2 regions of the Uliginosibacterium sp. H1 genome follow, and region 2 is predicted to be linked to the other one. Evidence: predicted binding sites of a transcription regulator. Region 2 holds the regulator's gene; the other holds the start of a gene.
The links. Region 2 encodes HrcA, which represses chaperone genes, less so after heat shock. Its sites were predicted from a motif close to TNTTAGCACTCNNNGNCNNNGAGTGCTAANA; they were not measured.
Positions count from the first base shown of each region.

Region 1: a site for HrcA is predicted at 1,813-1,843, ahead of VVD47_RS12865 (co-chaperone GroES). Genes of this name have one in related genera too.

Region 1 covers NZ_JAYXHR010000002.1:701,215-704,622, reverse strand. Annotated here, with positions in the region: gene VVD47_RS12880 (hypothetical protein) at 1-518, opposite strand, end outside; gene VVD47_RS12875 (hypothetical protein) at 591-905, opposite strand; gene VVD47_RS12870 (DUF4241 domain-containing protein) at 896-1,594, opposite strand; gene VVD47_RS12865 (co-chaperone GroES) at 1,940-2,230, shown strand; gene groL (chaperonin GroEL) at 2,386-3,408, shown strand, end outside.
Region 2 covers NZ_JAYXHR010000001.1:581,726-585,133, reverse strand. Annotated here, with positions in the region: gene hemH (ferrochelatase) at 1-628, opposite strand, end outside; gene yidD (membrane protein insertion efficiency factor YidD) at 663-1,091, opposite strand; gene hrcA (heat-inducible transcriptional repressor HrcA) at 1,095-2,120, opposite strand; gene VVD47_RS02595 (NAD kinase) at 2,198-3,085, shown strand; gene recN (DNA repair protein RecN) at 3,108-3,408, shown strand, end outside.

The sequences.
Region 1 (3,408 bases), on a different contig from region 2:
AACGCCTCCCGCTGGAGCGCGCGTACTTCGGCCAGGAAGGCGTCGTCGCCGATGCACGCCAGCCATGCCGCGGCGAACGCTTCTTCCTGCTGCTGCATGGCGCGCGCGGCGGCGGCGATGTCGGGCGTGTGCTCCGCCAGCAGCAGGCGCGAAGACATCAGCGCATAGACGAAGTGCGTGCGGGCATGGGTGCGCAGCACCTCGTCCACGCTCGATTGCGCCGCGTACAGCGTGCGCACGTCGCGATCCATGTCGTCGCGCGTCGGACCCATCGCATTGATCGCCGCCACGCGGGCCGCTGAATAGACTTCACCGCGCGCATGGCGGGCGGCAACCGCCTGGCGATCGAAGGCGCCGCGTTGCGTCATCAGCCGCTCGCGCAGCGCGCACAGTGTGGCGAGCTTCGCACGCTCGGCCGGCGTGCCGGCCTTCTCCCGCGCGATGTCCAGCGCTCGCGCTTCCATGTAGTGCGCCAGCGCGTTGTCGATGGGCGGTTCGTCGGCGGGGTCCAGGCTCATGCGGGCGCTTTCTTCGACAGGGGCAAGGTCAGGAGATGTGAGTCGATGGATGAGTCGTCGACACAACGAGGCTCAGGGCGCAATCAAGCCGTGATACGCCGCCAGCGACACGCCGAGAAGAACGTGCAGCAGCAGTCCGTAATGGACCATGCACGCACAGCGGGGGCCGGCGGCAAAGCTGAAGCGCAGCACCAGGCCGAGTATCAAGCCCGGTGCGTACAGGACGCCAGCCCACATCGCCCAGGCGATGCCCAGGCCGGTGCAGCCGAAGTTCTCGCAGCGGAGCTGCCACAGGTAACAGGCCGCCGCCGCGCTGGACACCACCAGCAGCATGAACAGCCCGGCCGCTACCTGCCTGAGCATGGGGGCACGGGCGCTCAGCGCCATGGCACGATCATGAAATCGGTGATCACCGCGACCAGCCTGCCCGCCTTGTCGTAAGCCCGGTAGGTGGGATACGCGCCATCGCCGTAGCCGCTCGAGAACATCGCCACCGTTCCGCCGCTGGTCTGGTAGAGGTGCCAGCTGCGGGTGTGGCGATAAGTCCTGTCCAGCGCGTCGAAAAGCTGCTGGTCGAAGGCCTGCCCCCCCCGCGCGCGTTCGGCTTCGAACAACGCCAGCGCGTCCGCATCCATGAAGCCACCCGTCCCGCTGTCGACGCCGTAACCGAAGAACTCCCCCGGCTTCAGCGTCGAGACATCCTGCCCCGCGGTGAGCGCCAGCTCCCAGGACACGATCGGCCCCTCGGCGAAGACGATCTTCGCCAGCGCGATGCGCTCGTCCTCGCCGTTGCGGGCGATGGCCAGATGCAAAGGGAAGCGCCCGACCGGCACCCGGCCCGTGAAGGGCTCGCTGCAACTCACCAGCGGATCGCAGGCCAGCAGCCGGCCAGAGGGCAGGGACAACTCGCCGACAACCTGGCTGCGGAAGCGGTAGATCTGGTCGCCCACCCTGGCTTCGAAGCCATCCGTGAATGCCTCGTTGAAGACCGGGCCCGCACGGGGCACCACCTCGGCCTGCCCGCCGGACGGGGTCGGCGCATGGCGCTGGCAGCCGGTGGCGGCTAGGACCAACACGGCAAGGAGACTGCGACGAAGCATATGTAGGGATGGCGCGGAGGAATCACGGAAAGAACGGGATATGAGCCCGCAAGCCGGTTCCGGCAGCTACCGCCGGATAGAAGGCCGGCCCCTGCTGATGCCCGTGTTACGGCCGCGGTCAGGGCGTCCGACGGGTTACCTGATCAACAGGCAAGACGTTTCCTGCTCTTGAAATGCCGCATTGCCGCACCTATTATTAGCACTCCCTCGGAGGGAGTGCTAACAAAGTGTCGTCCAACGCACTGCCGGCACCCTCCGCAGATTTCCGCGGGATGCTCACATCCCATTGATTATCAATTGTTTTCAAACCTAGGAGTGGTTATGAAAATCCGTCCCCTGCACGATCGCGTGATCGTCAAGCGTGTTGAAGCCGAACGTACGACTGCCAGCGGCATCGTCATCCCCGACAGCGCCGGCGAGAAGCCGGACCAGGGCCAGATCCTGGCCGTCGGCAACGGCAAGATCCTTGAGAGCGGCGAAGTGCGCAAGCTGGACGTGAAGGTTGGCGACCGCGTGCTGTTCGGCAAGTACTCCGGCCAGACCGTGAAGGTCGACGGCGAGGAACTGCTGGTCATGCGCGAAGAAGACATCATGGGCGTCGTCGAAGCCTAAAACCGGCGCTGCGCTACTGCGCGGTCGATCCTGGCCCTGCGATGCTCGCCGTACAACCGTACGGCTGCGCTTCTCGCACCAGCCTCGAACCGCTCGCGACGCGCATCTTCCGGTTCTTCCACTGAATTCGAATCCAATTTCCGGAGTTTCAAGACATGGCAGCTAAACAAGTTCTGTTCGGCGACGACGCTCGCGCGAAGATCGTCAATGGCGTCAACATCCTGGCCAACGCGGTCAAGGTGACCCTGGGCCCGAAGGGCCGCAACGTGGTGCTGGAGCGCTCCTTCGGCGCCCCGACCGTGACCAAGGACGGCGTGTCCGTCGCCAAGGAAATCGAACTGAAGGACAAGTTCGAGAACATGGGCGCCCAGCTGGTGAAGGAAGTCGCTTCCAAGACCTCCGACAACGCCGGTGACGGCACCACCACCGCGACCGTGCTGGCCCAGGCCATCGTGCGCGAAGGCTTCAAGTACGTCGCCGCCGGTTTCAACCCGGCCGACCTGAAGCGCGGCATCGACAAGGCCGTGGCTGCCATCACCGCCGAGGTGAAGAAGAACGCCAAGCCGACGACCACCAACAAGGAAATCGCCCAGGTGGGTTCGATCTCCGCCAACAGCGACACTTCCATCGGCGACATCATCGCTGAAGCCATGGACAAGGTCGGCAAGTCGGGCGTGATCACCGTCGAAGACGGCAAGAGCCTGGAAAACGAGCTGGACGTCGTCGAAGGCATGCAGTTCGACCGCGGCTACCTGAGCCCGTACTTCATCAACAACCCGGACAAGCAGATCGCTGCCCTGGACAACCCCTTCGTGCTGCTGTTCGACAAGAAGATCAGCAACATCCGCGACCTGCTGCCGGTGCTGGAGCAAGTGGCGAAGGCCGGCCGTCCGCTGCTGATCATCGCTGAAGACGTGGACGGCGAAGCGCTGGCCACCCTGGTGGTGAACAACATCCGCGGCATCCTGAAGACCGTGGCCGTCAAGGCTCCTGGCTTCGGCGACCGTCGCAAGGCCATGCTGGAAGACATCGCCATCCTGACCGGTGGCCAGGTGATCGCCGAGGAAGTCGGCCTGTCGCTGGAAAAGGCCACCCTGAAGGATCTGGGCCAGGCCAAGCGCATCGAAGTGGAAAAGGAAACCACGATCATCATCGACGGCGCCGGTTCCGCCGAAGCG
Region 2 (3,408 bases):
AGCTCATCACCAGCTTCTCGCCGCGGCCGTTGCGCGCCCAGTGCTCCTGCACGCTGGCAGCCAGTGCGCGGATGTAGCCCGGGTCGTCATGGAAACTGCGCACCAGACGGATCTCGGGAAGATTGCGGATGCGCGCGAGCGCCGCACCCACCGCGTCCATGACGCTGGCGGTCGTGCTGGCAGCGTACTGCGGATACATCGGCAGCACGAGGATGCGCGAGCATTGCTCCTCCTTCAGCTTGCCGATGACGTCTGCGATGGCTGGCTGCCCGTAGCGCATGGCATGCATGACGCACACGCGCTGCTCGCCGGCGTGGCCGAAGTAGCCCTGCAGCAGCTTGGCCTGTCGTTCGGTGTGGACCGCCAGTGGCGAGCCTTCGCTGGTCCACACCTGCGCGTACTTGGCGGCGGACTTCTTCGGGCGGGTGTTGAGGATGATGCCGTGCAGGACTGGCTTCCAGGCAAAGGACGGAATTTCCACCACCCGCGGGTCGGCCAGGAACTCGGCGAGGTACTTCTTCACCGCCGGCGCGGTCGCGGCTTCCGGCGTGCCGAGATTCACCAGCAGGATGCCGAAGCGTTCGGTGCTGCCATGACGGTGGGCAGGTTCGGGCAGGAAGCGGGACATAGGGAACGGAGGAACAGAGAGGTCCGGAACGGGTTCAGCGGTCACGCCGGCGCGGCGGAACGTGGATTTTACGCGGCTTGTCGTCCAGCTTGTTCCGGCGGCGACCCGGCAGTTCGCAGGAGCAGCAGTCCGCACAGCTCAGCAGATTCGCCAGCCGGGTCATTCCGCTGCGCGGCAGGTCGCAGTCGACATCGCAGGGCAGGTCGCAATCACCACGCTGGGCGGCGAGCGGCCGGCGCGGTGGCGGGACATGCAGGCGTTGCGCTTCGCGACAACGCGCGAGGCGAAGGTCGAGGATGCCCAGCCCTTTCAAGGCACCGTGGCGCCGTACTGCCCTCAGGCCCAGCGTGGAACAGCTGGCGTGGCCGGTCTGGGCGCGGTAGGCACAGCGGAAACCCTTCCATGGTGAAACGAAACGCCTGTAGCCGTGGATGGCGACCAGCAGCAGCCAGCGCGCCGGCATGCCTCAGTTGCTGGACGACAGTGCCGACGACAGCAGACGTGCCGTGATGTCCACGATCGGGATCACCCGCTCGTAGGCCATGCGGGTTGGGCCGATGACGCCCAGCGAGCCGATGACCTTGCCATCCACTTCGTAGGGCGCGGTGACCACGCTGCATTCGTCTAGCGGTGCGAGGCCGGACTCGTCGCCGATGTAGATCTGCACGCCCTCGGCGCGATGGGACAGGTCCAGCAGCTGGAGCATGCCGGTGCGTTGCTCGAAGAGCCTGAACAGCTCGCGCAGGCGGCCCATGTTGGTGGACAACTCGTCCACCTCCAGCAGGTTGCGCTCACCGGAGATCACCACGCCGCTGTCGGCACCCAGGGCCTCCTCGCCGGCATGAACGGTGGCGGTCATCAGCTCGTTCATGTTGGCGGAGATCTGGTGCAGCTCTTCGCGCAGCTTGGTCAGCATGTTGCCGAGGTCCAGCCCGGCAAAGTGATGGTTCAGGAAGTTGGCGGCCTCGACCAGCTCGGAGGCGGTGTAGGGCCGTTGCGTCATCAGCAGGCGGTTCTGCACGTCACCCTTGGCCGTGACGATGATCAGCAGCACCCGCGTCTCGGACAGGCTGACGAACTCGATCTGGCGGATCGTCGTCGTGTCGTTGCGCTGGGTCACCACCACGCCGGCAAACCGGGTCAGGTCGGACAGCAGGTGGGAGGCGGCGGAAATCAGGCGGCGCGGTTCGTCGGGTTGCAGCTGGCTGCGCAGCTCGCGCACCTGGGTGTGCTCCAGCGGCTGCACGGTCAGCAGCGTGTCGACGAACAGGCGGTAGCCCCGCGCCGTTGGCACACGGCCGGCGGAAGTGTGGGGGCTGGCGACGAAGCCGGCATCCTCCAGGTCGGACATCACGTTACGGATGGTCGCGGGCGACAGTTCCAGACCGGACTGGCGGGACAGGGCGCGCGACCCGACGGGCTGGCCGTCGGCGATGTAACGCTCGATGAGCGTCTTGAGCAGAACCCGGGAGCGGTGATCGAGGGCATTCATAAGCAGCCCCCATTCTAATGAGCCAGCGCTGGCAGGCAAAGGCATGCCTGACATTCCGATATGGTTAAATGCGCGGCATGAGTCTGGAATTCAACACTGTCGCGCTGGTCGGCAAGTACCAGAGTGCCGACATCGTAGACACCCTGACGCGGCTGGCGCGCTTCGCCCGTGACGCTGGCGCGCAGGTGTGGATAGAGACCGAGACCGCTGCGGCCACCGGCCTGACCGGCCGGGAAGAGACCGCCAGCTTCGAGCGCATCGGCGAATTTGCCGACCTGGTCATCGTGCTGGGCGGCGACGGCACCATGCTGATGGCCGCCCGTCGGGTGGCACCGCACACCGTGCCGCTGCTGGGCATCAACCTGGGACGCCTGGGTTTCCTGACCGACGTCGGCCATGACGAGATGCTGGAGCGGGTCGGCGAGATCCTCACCGGGCGTTACCTGCGCGAGCGTCGCATCCTGCTGGAAGCCGAGGTGCTGCGCGCGGGCGAACGCGTCTTTGCCGACACCGCGCTGAACGACGTGGTGCTGTCGCGCGGCGAGATCGGCCGCATGATCGAGTTCGAGTTGCACGTCGATGGCGAGTACATCTACTCGCAACGCTCCGACGGCATGATCGTCGCGACGCCGACCGGCTCCACCGCCTATGCGCTATCCGCCAACGGTCCGCTGCTGCATCCGCGACTGGCCGGCATCGTGCTGGTGCCGTTGTGCCCGCATGCGCTGACCCACCGACCGCTGGCGCTGGCACAGGACAGTACGGTGGAACTGGTGATCCGCCCCGGCCACGATGCGCGTATCCATTTCGATGGCCAGACCCTGTTCGACGCACGCGAGGGCGACCGCATCGTGTTGCGCCGCTCGCCGCAGACGGTCACGCTGCTGCACCCCGAGGGCTACAGCTACTTTGCGGTGCTGCGCGAAAAGCTGCACTGGAGCGCCGTGCCACAGCGCCCGCGCTGAACTTCCGTCCTGAAACGACCTCATGCTTCGTCGCCTGCTGATCCGCGATTTCGTCCTCGTCGACCGCCTGGAACTGGACTTCCGTGCCGGCTTCGGCGCCCTGACCGGCGAGACCGGTGCTGGAAAATCCATCCTTCTCGACGCGCTGTCGCTGCTGCTGGGTGAGCGCGCAGACGCCGCCATGGTCCGCCATGGCTGCGACAAGGCCGACCTCAGCGCCGAGTTCGAACTGGCCGACGCCGCCCCGGCGCGCAACTGGCTGGCCGAGCAGGACCTCGCCGGGGACGACGACAGCCTGGCCTTGTTGCGCCGGGTCATCGACA